Regions from separate parts of the Virgibacillus xinjiangensis genome, predicted to be linked through region 1. Evidence: riboswitches for the same ligand, from Rfam matches in the RefSeq annotation. Region 1 holds a riboswitch; each other region holds the start of a gene.
What was found. Region 1 has a riboswitch for S-adenosylmethionine ahead of ACFOGI_RS05375 (YfcC family protein). Riboswitches for the same ligand answer to the same signal wherever they lie in the genome.

Region 1 (3,123 bases):
CCGTTAACAAACCAAACGGAAGTGGAGCATCTATCAGATATAAACAATCCTATACAAATAAAACCGTCTGGTGATGAACACCAAACGGTTACGTACAACGGACCAAGTTGGACCAACCATCCAACAAAGTAAACTTTATTTTAGAGGGAGCCACCCCAATTAATCAATACACTGATGACCAAGGCAATCCAAGCGATACAGAGTGCTATGATGGCAAACGGGACAATATAACGAAGCCATCTTCCATAAGGTACTCTGCATAAACCAAGCATTGCCATCAGCCCGCCCAATGTTGGGGAAAATAAATTGGTAAGGCCATCACCGACTTGGAATGCTAAAATGGTCGATTGCCGTGTAATATCCAACATATCACCGACCGGAATCATGATCGGCAGTGTCACCATTGCTTGTCCACTCCCACTAGGAATCAGAATATTAATGATCGACTGGGCTACCGTCATGAACAAGACCGCTAGTGTTGTTGGCAAATAATCCAGCACAGAGACAAGGCCATGAGCAACTGTATCACTGATATTACCCTGGTTCATCACTACTTGAGTCGCCATTGCCACCCCAATCAAGATAGCTGCCAATGCACTAGGTTCTAGCGCTTTGGAAAATACTTTGGCAATCTCACTGCCATTCAACCCAGCAATCAGTCCACAGACCATCCCGATCATCAGATAGATCGCAGCTACTTCATTGATATACCATCCTTGGGTGAAGATACCAGTGAGCATGATAATGATCCCAGAGATGAATACCAATAGCATGGCAATATCTTTTTTTCTCATGTGATATGTATCAAGCGGTTTGCTGAGTGACATGTCTTGAGTATCTATGTCATACCCCAGGCTTTTACCCGGGTTCTTTAAAATCTTTTTGAAATACCTTACGTTAAAATAAGCTAATACGGATAATATAGCAAACACCAAAATACTTCTGAAAAGCCATCCTGAGAAGAGTTGCATTTCCGCTATCTTGTGTCCTACACCAACTGTATAAGGATTGAATGGAGATAAACCAAATCCTACAAGCACACCCCCAATTCCAATACCGGCCCCGAGCATGGCATCTCCGCCAATTGCAACACTTACTAATACAGCGATTGGAATAAGGGCGATATTATTTTCAAGCCCTACAAATATCCCGAAAAATCCATAAACGAATGTCATGATGACAACGACAAGGAAACGCCTGTTCATACCAACTTTCCGTATGAAGGTCCCTACTGTGTTTTCCAGCATCCCCGTTCTTTCCAATAGTCCGAACATCATAGCAGCCGCGAATGTGACAAAGACGATATCGGACATTTCTTGGAAACCTTCTGGAATTGCCGTAAATAAATCGAGAATCCCAACCGGACTACTCTCTATGAAATCAAACGTCCCAGGAATAGTCCGAGTGGCACCATCCACATCTTCCCTTTCATAAGATCCTGCCGGAATAATATACGTCAAAATAGCTGCAGCAACTACAATATAAAACAATAGAGCAAGTGGATGTGGAATCCGATCCAGCAATTTTTTACTTTTATTTTCTTCCTGCATAGTTGTTCACCTCTTGTGTGTATTTTCTTTCGTTGAGTTAAACGACTGTGCCCTCGCATAACGGTACATATAATAACGTCCGTATTACCATAGCAATACTCGGCTTTTTCCAATACTGTCCCCTGGCTTCTATCCCCCTTGTATCTAATTAATAAATTTTGATAGACACAAAACAACCTCTTCCAATGGGAAAGAGGCTGTATGTCTATTTCGCCTTATCTCCCAGAATAAATCCGAATTATTCTGCAGGAATTGGCACCTTTCCTTCTAAAAGGAGGTAGCCGGACGTCATTGGGCCTGTCCCTCAGTCACTCTTGATAAGTAAAATTATTAAATTAGAAAATTTTTGTTAGTAATGAGCAATTTTATACTCGAGTGAGTTTTTTGTCAATAAGATAAAGAGATTTTTGGAGGAAGATGTCGGATCAAGTCGATAGATTGGTTACTAATCGGCTGACTCTGATGGAGCTGGAATAAAATTTTCAGTCTATCTTGCCTGTTTAGCTCAAAACCCTGCTATTTTGAGATCAATCATTCCAAAATTGACCTAGGTCAATTTTTTTATCCGTTTATTAGAATATACTTTGGTTAGAAAGTCAGATTTACTTATGATTCATCAAATGGGAGGAAGTTGACATGAAAATACAAAACCTTAACGAATATATGGAAATGAATAAGGAGAGGTTTACGAAACGGATTATTTTTAAAGAGGACAAAAGTACGGTGTTTGTGCTTAACTTTGAACCTGGTCAAACTTTGCCTGCACATAAGCATCCTGGCTCCAATGTATATTTACTTGTCCTACAGGGTGAAGGTACATTTACCATAGATAGGAAAGAAGTTCCTGTACAACAGGATGACGTTCTTGTATGTAATGGCGATGAAGAGCTGGCATTTGCCAGTACTGGGTCATCTGACGTAAGCCTATATGTCATGCTGAATAAGATCCCTGATGAGCAATATGCGAAAAACATGTAAACGCCAGTTCAGCTGTGATCAGAGGAACGGCTGCACCGGATTTCTTTTATAAGTCCATACCTGCTATATAGCATTATTAGCAGATGAGTCTATGCTTACTATTATTTATAAAATTCTATTCTTAAAGGAGAGATTTAGATATGCTTGAACAAAAATTGTCCGAACTAATCAGTCCTGAAGCTGTGATTAATTTTGAAACCGGGGCGATCAGAGCAAGCACGTTGGATTCCATCATTAATCTACTGCCATTTGAAATGGGCTTTTGTGATGCCGATGATATTTTCCGCTGGTATTCAAATAATCCAAACCGTGTGCATGGTCGCCGGAAGGAAGCGATTGGCCGCCACGTGCTTGAGCTTCACCCGAAAGTGGCTCACCACGTTGAAAAGTTGTTGAATGATTTCCATACAGGAAAACGCGATGAATGGGAATTTTGGTTCCCTAAGCGCAGTGGTGAATCTGGTCAGATTTACCAAAAATTCATGGCAGTACGTGATGAAAACGGAAGATACCTTGGCTGTATGGATGTGACTGTCAATCTCGACCTCTTCGAAGGAAAAGAAGGCAAAAACACCCCGGAAACCATTGACGAATT
Region 2 (3,123 bases), on a different contig from region 1:
AACACGGTTGAAAGTGCACTGAAAATTGCTAGAAAGGTGACAGGCCGTGACACGGTCATCAGTTTCACCAACGCATTCCATGGTATGACCATTGGATCACTTTCTGTAACTGGAAACTCCTTTAAGCGCCATGGGGCCGGTGTGCCGCTGCATCACTCAGTTTCCATGCCTTTCGATGATTATGTAGATGGCCAGAGTTCTATTGCATACCTTGAACGATTCCTGGAAGACAGCGGAAGTGGTGTTGCACTGCCTGCTGCTATTATTCTGGAAACCGTACAGGGTGAAGGCGGAATTAATGCTGCCAGTATGGAATGGTTGAAAGAGATTGAAAACATCTGCCGCCGTTGGGACATTTTGTTGATTGTAGATGATGTCCAAGCAGGTAATGGACGCACAGGGACATACTTCAGCTTTGAACCAGCTGGAATTAAGCCAGATGTAGTCTGTCTCTCCAAGTCAATTGGTGGTGTAGGTCTGCCAATGGCTATTACACTGATCAAATCTGAATATGATCAATGGGGACCAGGTGAACATAATGGTACTTTCCGAGGAAATAACCTGGCATTCATTGCAGCAACTGAAGCACTCAATCGCTGGGAGACAGATGATTTTGCTAAAGAAATTCAGGAAAAGGCTGATTTCTTAAGTGACTCTGTAAAAGAAATCATCAATAAATATCCGGAGCTGAATGGCACAGCGCGTGGTCGTGGATTAATGCAAGGTATCGCCATAGACAAAGAAGGACTTGCCAGCGAAATTTGTGCAGAGGCATTCAATCGTGGCCTGATTGTAGAGACATCCGGTCCTAGCGATGAAGTGGTAAAATTCCTTCCGCCGTTAGTCATTGACAAAGATGGTCTGGCAAAAGGCCTGGAAATCCTGGAAGAAAGCATTAAAGCTGCAACTGCTAAATAATCATCGTAATATATTTCACTAAAATATATAGAGAAACAGCAATAGTTTTCATACAAAATGACGAAAAGGGGAATTCGACATGATCGTAAAATCTTTGGAAAATATTATTGGAACAGAGGACGAAACATCTGATGGCAATTGGACCAGCCGCCGTTTTATCCTGAACAAAGACGGTGTGGGCTTCAGCATGAATGATACTGTAATTGCTGCTGGTACAGAAAATTACTTCTGGTATAAAAATCACATTGAAGCCGTTTACGTAATTGAAGGAGAAGGACAGATCGAAGAAGTTGAAAATGGTGGAAAGATGCATGATCTGAAGCCTGGCACTCTCTACCTTCTGAATGATCATGATAAGCATAAAGTCCATGCAAAAACCCAATTGCGCATGGTTTGTGTGTTCAACCCGCCACTTGTCGGAACTGAGACACACAATGAAGAAGGAGTTTATCCACTACTGACTGAGTAGTTCAAAAGGCATTCGAGGATAGGACTTTATGGTCCTATCCTTTTTTACTATTTTAGTATTAAATGAATTTTTTCTGAAAAGTGTATTGACGAATGGAGTATAACGGTATAGAATGACTAGCAACAACTACATAAACAATTTCCAAAATTCTTATCAAGAAAGGTGAAGGGAAAAGGCCCTTGTAAGCCTCGGCTACAGATGTAGAACGCCTAAATGGTGACAATTCCTATACTAATGGTTGACTATAAGATAAGAAGAGAATCAGCAGAATGTAAGAATATCCTTTTTTATTCTGGAGAGGTTTTTATATTCTGATGTGGAAAAAACTCATATGGAGGGTTGATGCGTGAATAATGAAGTAATCACCTACGACGAATTCACTGGGGATCCTTTCAAGAATTGGGTATCACAAGATGAAACCAAAGGAGCGTCTACCATTCTGAAATGGGCATATGATTCCTATGGCGATGGTGTCACCTATGCATGCAGCTTCGGTGCCGAAGGAATGGTATTGATTGATTTGATTTCTAAAGTGAAGAAGGATGCGCAGATTGTATTCCTTGATACAGATTTGCATTTTCAGGAGACATATGAGCTCATTGAGGAAGTAAAGGCGAAGTATCCGGAACTCCGAATTCATATTAAAAAACCTGAGCTGACTCTGGAAGAACAGGCGGAAGAACATGGGTCAGCATTGTGGAAAAGACAGCCGGACCAATGCTGTTTCATTCGTAAGATCAAACCACTCGAGGATGCGTTAAGCGGTGTACCCGCTTGGATTTCAGGCCTGCGCAGAGAACAATCGCCCAGCCGCAGTAAAACAGACTATGTGAATAGAGACGAACGATTCAAATCCATCAAGGTTTGCCCCCTCATTCATTGGACTTGGGATGATGTCTGGGACTATATCCGGACGAATGATCTTCCATATAATGAATTGCATGACAATGGCTATCCTAGTATTGGCTGTATACCGTGTACTTCACGTGTAAGTGACTCCGGTGATTCCCGTGAAGGAAGATGGGCAGGCTTCAATAAAACTGAATGTGGCCTTCATACAAATGGTTGAACAAAGCCTTTTATTTTTAATTTAAATCCGAGTATATTGCTAGAAATACAATACTTTTGGTTTACTAGAAACTCCGTAATTCCCTGGTATGATAAGATTTTTTCCTTATGAATCAGGGCTAAAAATTACAATTAAAGCCGAGTAATACGCTTTGTATACACGGCATATCAATTAAAGAGCCAATCGGTGGCAGGAACCTAAAATGTCTGCTGATTGGCATGGAGAACAATAAAAAATAGTATCTTATGGGGTGAGTATCTTTGCAATTATTGGAAACCAATAGTCCTTTCAGTAAGGAACAGACAGAGGATCTCAATCGTATTCTGCCAACCTTAACAGAGACACAGAGAATATGGCTGAGTGGGTATCTTTCAGTGCCGCAGCAATCTAGTGGCGGAGTGGCCGCAGTTTTGGAAAATCCAACGGCATCTCAGCCAGCTGTTCAGCAAACTGCATCGCTGAAACAGAGGGAGTTGACCATTTTATATGGTTCAGAAACAGGTAATGCCCAGTCAGTCGCTAAGGATTTAGAAGAAAAAGCGAAAGCACGGGACAAGAAAGTAAAGCTCGCTGCTCTGGATGATTTTAAACCAAAAGATTTAAAGAAGGTACAGGATCTGATGATTGTGACTGCTACACATGGAGAAGGGGACCCACCAGATAATGC
Region 3 (3,123 bases), on a different contig from region 1:
TCTTTCCGCTGCCTTCATTTCCTATTTAAACGTTCACAGATTCTCGTGAAGAACGGTTATTCCTCAGCTGTACGGCCTCTTCATATGCATTTTTATTCGTTACGACCGTGATCCCGGAAGCTTCGGCATTTTCCAGTGTACCAGCAGCATCCACCGGATTTTCGACCCATAGAACTTTTCCTTGTGTATGGATGAGCTGTTCGATGACGGCCTGAGGAAGTTGGTCTCCACCAGCCAGAATGGCATCGACCGCTTCGAGATCCTCCGATAGGTCAGTTTTGTCGTTGATCTTTCTCACATCAAAGCCCAACTGTTCCAGCTTACTGCCGGATGATGTGTCATCCGTGGCAGCAATCACTTTCTTGCGTACCCCTTCACCGCTCCGGTCGAAAGGAGAAGAAAGAAGCCACTGTACGGCATCTTGTTCTTTAGGCTCATATCCTCCTGTTTCTCCAGTTGCTTTGGCAATAGCCTGGTCCAGGTCTGCCAGAATGTCCTGTGGCGATTCGATGCCTACGGAGAGGCGTACCAGTTCTTCTTTCACTCCACTTTTCTGAAGGTCCTCCGCTTTCAGCTGCTGGTGGGTAGTGGAAGCAGGGTGGATGATGAGTGATTTGGCATCCCCTACATTGGCCACATGGGACCATAAGTTGACATTGTCAATGAGAGTCCTTCCTGCCTCACGCCCACCTTGGATACCAAAGGTGATCACCGACCCATAGCCGAACGCAAAGTACTTTTTGGCAAGCTCATGTGATGGGTGGCTGTCCAGCCCCGGGAAGCTGACCCATTCTACTGCTGGGTGCTTCTCCAAGTAGGAGGCAACTTTTTCTGCATTTTTAGCGTGTCGCTCTACGCGCAGATGCAATGTTTCCAAGCCTTGCAGAAGGAGGAAAGCATTCTGTGGGCTTAACGATGCGCCGATATCCCTCAAAAGCTGGACACGGAGTTTGGTGATGAATGCTGCAGGGCCCAGGTCCTTATATTGCAAGCCGGCATAGCTTTCGTCAGGTTCGGTGAAACCAGGGAACCGTTCATTGTCCCAGTTGAACCGTCCGCCGTCGACTACCACACCGCCGATGGTCGTTCCATGGCCGCCAATCCACTTCGTTGCCGAGTGGACGACAATGTCGGCGCCCCATGTCAGCGGCTTGGCGACGTAAGGGGTGGCAAATGTATTATCAATGATCAGTGGAATCTGGTATTCATGGGCAATTTCTGCTACCTTCTCCACATCAAAGACGTACAGGCTCGGATTCGTAATGATTTCTCCAAAGACAGCTTTCGTCTTGTCTGTGATGGCTGCACGAATTGCCTCTGGGTCAGTTCCATCTACGAATTTCACATCAATCCCATAGCGTGGAAGGGTGTTCGCAAACAGGTTGTATGTACCGCCGTAAAGATTGCTGTCGGCAACAATCTCATCCCCTGAACTGGCGATGTTGAGAATGGATAGGGTGATGGCGGCCATGCCGGATGAGGTTGCCACCGCACCGACGCCATCCTCGAGCTGGGCCATCCGCTGTTCGAAGGCATCGACGGTAGGGTTCATGATCCGGCTGTAGATATTGCCGGGCTCAGCCAAGCCGAAGAGATTCTGGGCATGTTCGGTATCACGGAAAACATAGGAAGTAGTCTGATAGATTGGCACTGCACGGGATCCGGTGGTCGGATCTGGCTGCTGTCCTCCGTGAAGCAAAACAGTTTCGGGGTTGAACGATTGAAATTGAGACATGGGTAATTCCTCCTTGGTTTTTTGATGAGATATTTCACACCGCTCCTGGAGATGGGGAAGGGATATAAAAAAGCCCTCTTCCTAAGAAGAGGGATTGGTTATCAACCGTCCTCCTCTTATCTTCCAGATCGATCGGGTATGGATCTGTAGGATGTAGCACCTTTAATAGCGAGTGTCTCTCGCTCGTGGTTGCCGGGTTTCACAGGGCCTATTCCCTCCACCGCTCTTGATAAGAGATTAATCTTTACTAAATTACTAAACATTATAGGCTTTTGTGCCTGTAACTGTCAATAGATTTAGAAAATTTGACGTATGGGAGGAGTGCATGGAATATCGGCGAGAGGAGTGCGGGAATCGGCAGGAGGAGTGTGAAATCCGCGGGAGAGTGGGGGGGATCAGCAGAAGGAGCGAGATATCCGCTGTAGAGTGAGGGGATCAGCAGGAGGAGCGAGATATCGGCGGGAGAGTGAGGGAATCAGCAGGAGGCACGGGTTATCCGCGGGAGAGCGAGGGAATCGGCAGGAGGAGCGAGATATCGGCGGGAGAGTGAGGGAATCGGCAGGAGGAGCGAGATATCGGCGGAAGAGTGAGGGAATCAGCAGGAGGAGCGAGATATCCGCTGGAGAACGAGGGAATCGACAGGAGGAGCGGGATATCGGCGGGAGAGCGAGGGAATCGGCAGGAGGAGCGAGATATCGGCGGAAGAGCGAGAGAATCGGCAGGAGGCAGTCAGTTTGCCTGCTCTCCTGCCGAGGTCTTTTTCAAGGACTTTTGGGTCTGGATGCTTCTTCTATAGGTGGAAGCCATATAAATGATCAGTGCCGTCCAGATCAGGACAAAGGCTACGAGATGTGCCTGGGTAAATGGTTCCTGATAGAGGAAAACTCCCAACAACAGCATGATGGTCGGTGCGATGTACTGTAGAAATCCTACCATGGCCAGCGGAATTTGTTTGGCTCCGCTGGCGAACATCAGCAATGGGATGGCAGTAGCGGCGCCACTGCCGGCCAAGATCAGGTTAGTTGTGGACAGTGGTGCTGCCCATGTGAACGAATTGGCCGGAATGGCAGATAGATAGATCAGAGCGATGGGGGTGACCATTAGCGTTTCAATGGTCAGGCCGGTCATCGTGCTGACCTGAACTATTTTCTTCAATAGCCCATAAAAGGCAAAGGAGAAAGCGAGAATCAGGGAGACCCATGGAAAGACACCATAGCTGATGGTTAGATAGACTACTCCACATGCTGCGAGAATGAAAGAAACAATCTGGCTGCCGTTGAATCTCTCTTTCAAAACGATGGCGCCAAGCAAAATGCTGACGAGCGGGTTGATATAATAACCGAGACTAGCCTGGATCACATGGTCACTGTTCACGGCCCAGATAAACG
Region 4 (3,123 bases), on a different contig from region 1:
CAAATGGGTGAACAGTCAAGATTCAAAGCAGGAGATAAAGCACCGAATAATGGCATATATATAGAAAAAGGTGAAACGGGAAGCAACGTGGAAGACCCGCGCCAGTTGGAGATGGAAGCAGGCCAGGAGTTTCCTCAGAATACCAACCAGGACCGGGTGTGGATCAAGAAACGCGACCTTCATAAACCAGGTGTCCAGGGAAGAAGCAACAACTAGTGTCAGGCTGCTCTGTAAATGGAGCGGCTTTTTTATGGAGCAAGGTCTCCAATAAATAAATCACTTCCATTTTTAATCGATCGATCATGCAAACCAGGTACATAAAGAAGAAAACCCTACAGGAGGAGAGATGCTGAATGAATCCGTTATTTGTCAGTCAGGAGGAAGTTTTCAGCTTTTATAAGAATGGCGATAGGGTAGAGCAGAAGACAGAGGTGCGATTCGACCCGCTCACCGGGGAATCTTCCAGGTTGGTCGTTGATCCCGGGATGCAACCGGCTAAAACGGACTATTTCGAGGAAGGGGTAGAGACCGGCGGTGACCAATGCCCGTTCTGCCCCGAGAATCTGGAGGCATTCACGCCGGTATTCCCGAAAGAGATATCCCCGGAAGGAAGGATTCGGAAGGGAGAATCGGTCGTATTTCCAAATCTCTTTCCTTACAGCAAGCATAATGGGGTAGTCGTACTCTCCGAAGAACATTATGTCACCCTGAAGAACTTTACAATCCCAATGATGCGGGATGCATTCCAGGCAGCACAACAATATATTCAGCAGGTACTCCGGTCGGAAGAGGAAGTAATGTATGCTTCGATCAATTGGAATTACCTGCCGGAAGCGGGAGGGAGCATTCTGCATCCGCATCTCCATGTGGTCGTGTCGGAAGCAGCAACCAATTACCAGAGTCTATTTGACCGCAAGTCCAGGGCTTTTCAGGAAAACCATGGCATCGAGTATCTTGCCTGGCTGTATGATCAAGAAAAGGATGGAGAGCGTTGGATCGGGGAAAAAGGAAATACAGCATGGATGCATTCATTTGCTCCAAAAAGCCATTATGATTTTCAAGCGATTTTTAAAGGGCTGACAGACATTACTGAATTTAAGCAGCAGGATTGGGAGGACTTTGCTAGCGGCCTGCAGGCAGTATTTCTCACCTTGCAAGAAGAGGGACTGGCCAGTTTCAATATGTCGCTGACCTTTTCCAATGAAGGATCTCCGGCCCATGCCCGGGTCATCCCCAGACTTTCCTACAGCGGAGTTGGCACCAGTGATATGAACTTTTTCCACACCCTTCATCAGGAACCAATCGTTTATAAAAATCCGGAAAAGGCTGCTGCAAAGGTAAGGAAGAACTTCGAAGGAGACAATGCCCTTCCATGATCGGCAGGGAGTCCTAAATTATAGCTCTCCTGTATGACGTTTTATTCCTAGTACGCGCACGCCACTGCAAGAAAGATGCGATTTTGCGGAATTACACCATTAACTGTAAAATTCTAAAATTGTGTTGACATTGTTGTCGAACCCATATAGTATTAAGTCTATGAAAATTGTATACAGCTTATCAAGAGTGACTGAGGGAACAGGCCTGAAGACGTCACAGCAACCTTCCATGACGGAGTGGTGCTACCTCCTGCGGAATGAGTATCCATTCTGGAAGATAAGGTATTGAATCAGTAATCAACCTCTCTTTCACATATGGAAAGAGGTTTTTTTGTTTTAGGCGATATGGGGGAACAGCATGATTGAGCTGCGTAATCTGGAGAAAGTATTTAAAGTGAAGAACAAGCAGGTCACGGGTGTGGATCAGGTAGACCTGCGTATCGACCGTGGAGAGATTTATGGGATTGTCGGGTACAGCGGAGCAGGTAAAAGCACACTCCTCCGCTGCATCAATATTCTGGAGCGGCCGACAGCAGGGGAAGTGCTGATTGATGGTACCGATCTGCTAAAACTGCCGGCCAAAGAACTAAGACAGGCGCGCCAGTCGATCGGCATGATTTTTCAAGGATTCCATCTTGTCTCTTCCAAAACGGTGGCGGAGAATGTAGCGTTCGCCCTGAAGGCTGCAGGCCTTGGCAGGACAGAACAACAGAAGCGGGTGGCGGAGCTGTTGGAACTTGTTGGTCTAGCCGATAAGGCCGACACTTATCCAGCCCAACTCAGCGGGGGACAGAAACAGCGGGTGAGCATTGCCAGGGCGCTGGCCAACAACCCGAAAGTGCTGTTGTGTGACGAAGCGACTTCCGCCTTGGATCCAAGCACCACCAAATCGATTCTCCGGCTGCTGAAAAAGATCAATGAGGAGCTTGGAATCACGATTGTCATCATCACCCATGAAATGGAAGTCGTCAAAGAAATCTGCCACCGTTGTGCCGTGATGCAGGCTGGCAAAGTGGTGGAAGAAGGAAAGGTTTTCGATATCTTCGCGAACCCCAAAGAAGAATTGACCAAGGATTTCATTCAGACCGTCCTGCAATTTACATTGCCGGAAAAGCTTTTGAGAGAGTGCAAGGGCACCTTGGTAAAATTGCAATTCCGCGGGGATCTGGCCAAGGAAGCGGTGGTTTCCGATATGCTGCAGGCCTATCCGGTGAGCGGCAACATCCTTCATGGGAAAGTGGAGTACATACGGGACATGCCTCTCGGCGTGTTCATGATGGAACTAACTGGTGCAAAAGATCAGATTGACGGAGCGATTGCTTACTTGGAAGAACGAATTGAACAAGTGGAGGTGGTGCAGCATGGATCGGTTGATTGAACTGCTTCCGGAGCTGAATCAAGCATTCTTTGAAACTTTGTATATGGTAGGCATCTCCCTTGGAATCGCCATTCTCGTCGGACTGCCGCTAGGAATCCTTTTATTTGTCACGGATCGCGGAGTATTCCTGGAGAACCGCTTCGTAAAGGTGACAGCAGGGATCATTACCAACCTGGTACGCTCGATCCCGTTTATCATACTGTTGGTTTTTCTGTTGCCTGTTACAGATGCACTGCTTGGCACCACGATCGGGCCGACGGCAGCAGCAGTGCCTCTATCGGTGGCAGCCATTCCATTTTTCGCTCGGATTGTAGAAACGTCAGCAAGAGAGATTGACCAAGGTGTGATAGAAGCAGCTGTATCTGTCGG

Region 2: it holds a riboswitch for S-adenosylmethionine, as region 1 does, so the genes downstream of both, ACFOGI_RS14385 (phosphoadenylyl-sulfate reductase) here and ACFOGI_RS05375 (YfcC family protein) in region 1, are expected to answer to the same signal.
Region 3: it holds a riboswitch for S-adenosylmethionine, as region 1 does, so the genes downstream of both, ACFOGI_RS06535 (O-acetylhomoserine aminocarboxypropyltransferase/cysteine synthase family protein) here and ACFOGI_RS05375 (YfcC family protein) in region 1, are expected to answer to the same signal.
Region 4: it holds a riboswitch for S-adenosylmethionine, as region 1 does, so the genes downstream of both, ACFOGI_RS16210 (methionine ABC transporter ATP-binding protein) here and ACFOGI_RS05375 (YfcC family protein) in region 1, are expected to answer to the same signal.

The regions. Positions count from the first base shown of each region.
Region 1 covers NZ_JBHRSA010000020.1:11,779-14,901, forward strand. Annotated here, with positions in the region: gene ACFOGI_RS05375 (YfcC family protein) at 141-1,550, opposite strand; SAM riboswitch class I at 1,763-1,874, opposite strand; gene ACFOGI_RS05380 (cupin domain-containing protein) at 2,187-2,528, shown strand; gene ACFOGI_RS05385 (PAS domain-containing protein) at 2,669-3,123, shown strand, end outside.
Region 2 covers NZ_JBHRSA010000051.1:2,031-5,153, forward strand. Annotated here, with positions in the region: gene ectB (diaminobutyrate--2-oxoglutarate transaminase) at 1-918, shown strand, start outside; gene ACFOGI_RS14380 (ectoine synthase) at 998-1,387, shown strand; SAM riboswitch class I at 1,535-1,643, shown strand; gene ACFOGI_RS14385 (phosphoadenylyl-sulfate reductase) at 1,734-2,456, shown strand; gene ACFOGI_RS14390 (assimilatory sulfite reductase (NADPH) flavoprotein subunit) at 2,717-3,123, shown strand, end outside.
Region 3 covers NZ_JBHRSA010000027.1:26,708-29,830, reverse strand. Annotated here, with positions in the region: gene ACFOGI_RS06535 (O-acetylhomoserine aminocarboxypropyltransferase/cysteine synthase family protein) at 26-1,735, opposite strand; SAM riboswitch class I at 1,849-1,971, opposite strand; gene rarD (EamA family transporter RarD) at 2,465-3,123, opposite strand, start outside.
Region 4 covers NZ_JBHRSA010000058.1:20,711-23,833, forward strand. Annotated here, with positions in the region: gene ACFOGI_RS16200 (YjzC family protein) at 4-216, shown strand; gene ACFOGI_RS16205 (hypothetical protein) at 354-1,376, shown strand; SAM riboswitch class I at 1,552-1,660, shown strand; gene ACFOGI_RS16210 (methionine ABC transporter ATP-binding protein) at 1,735-2,754, shown strand; gene ACFOGI_RS16215 (methionine ABC transporter permease) at 2,738-3,123, shown strand, end outside.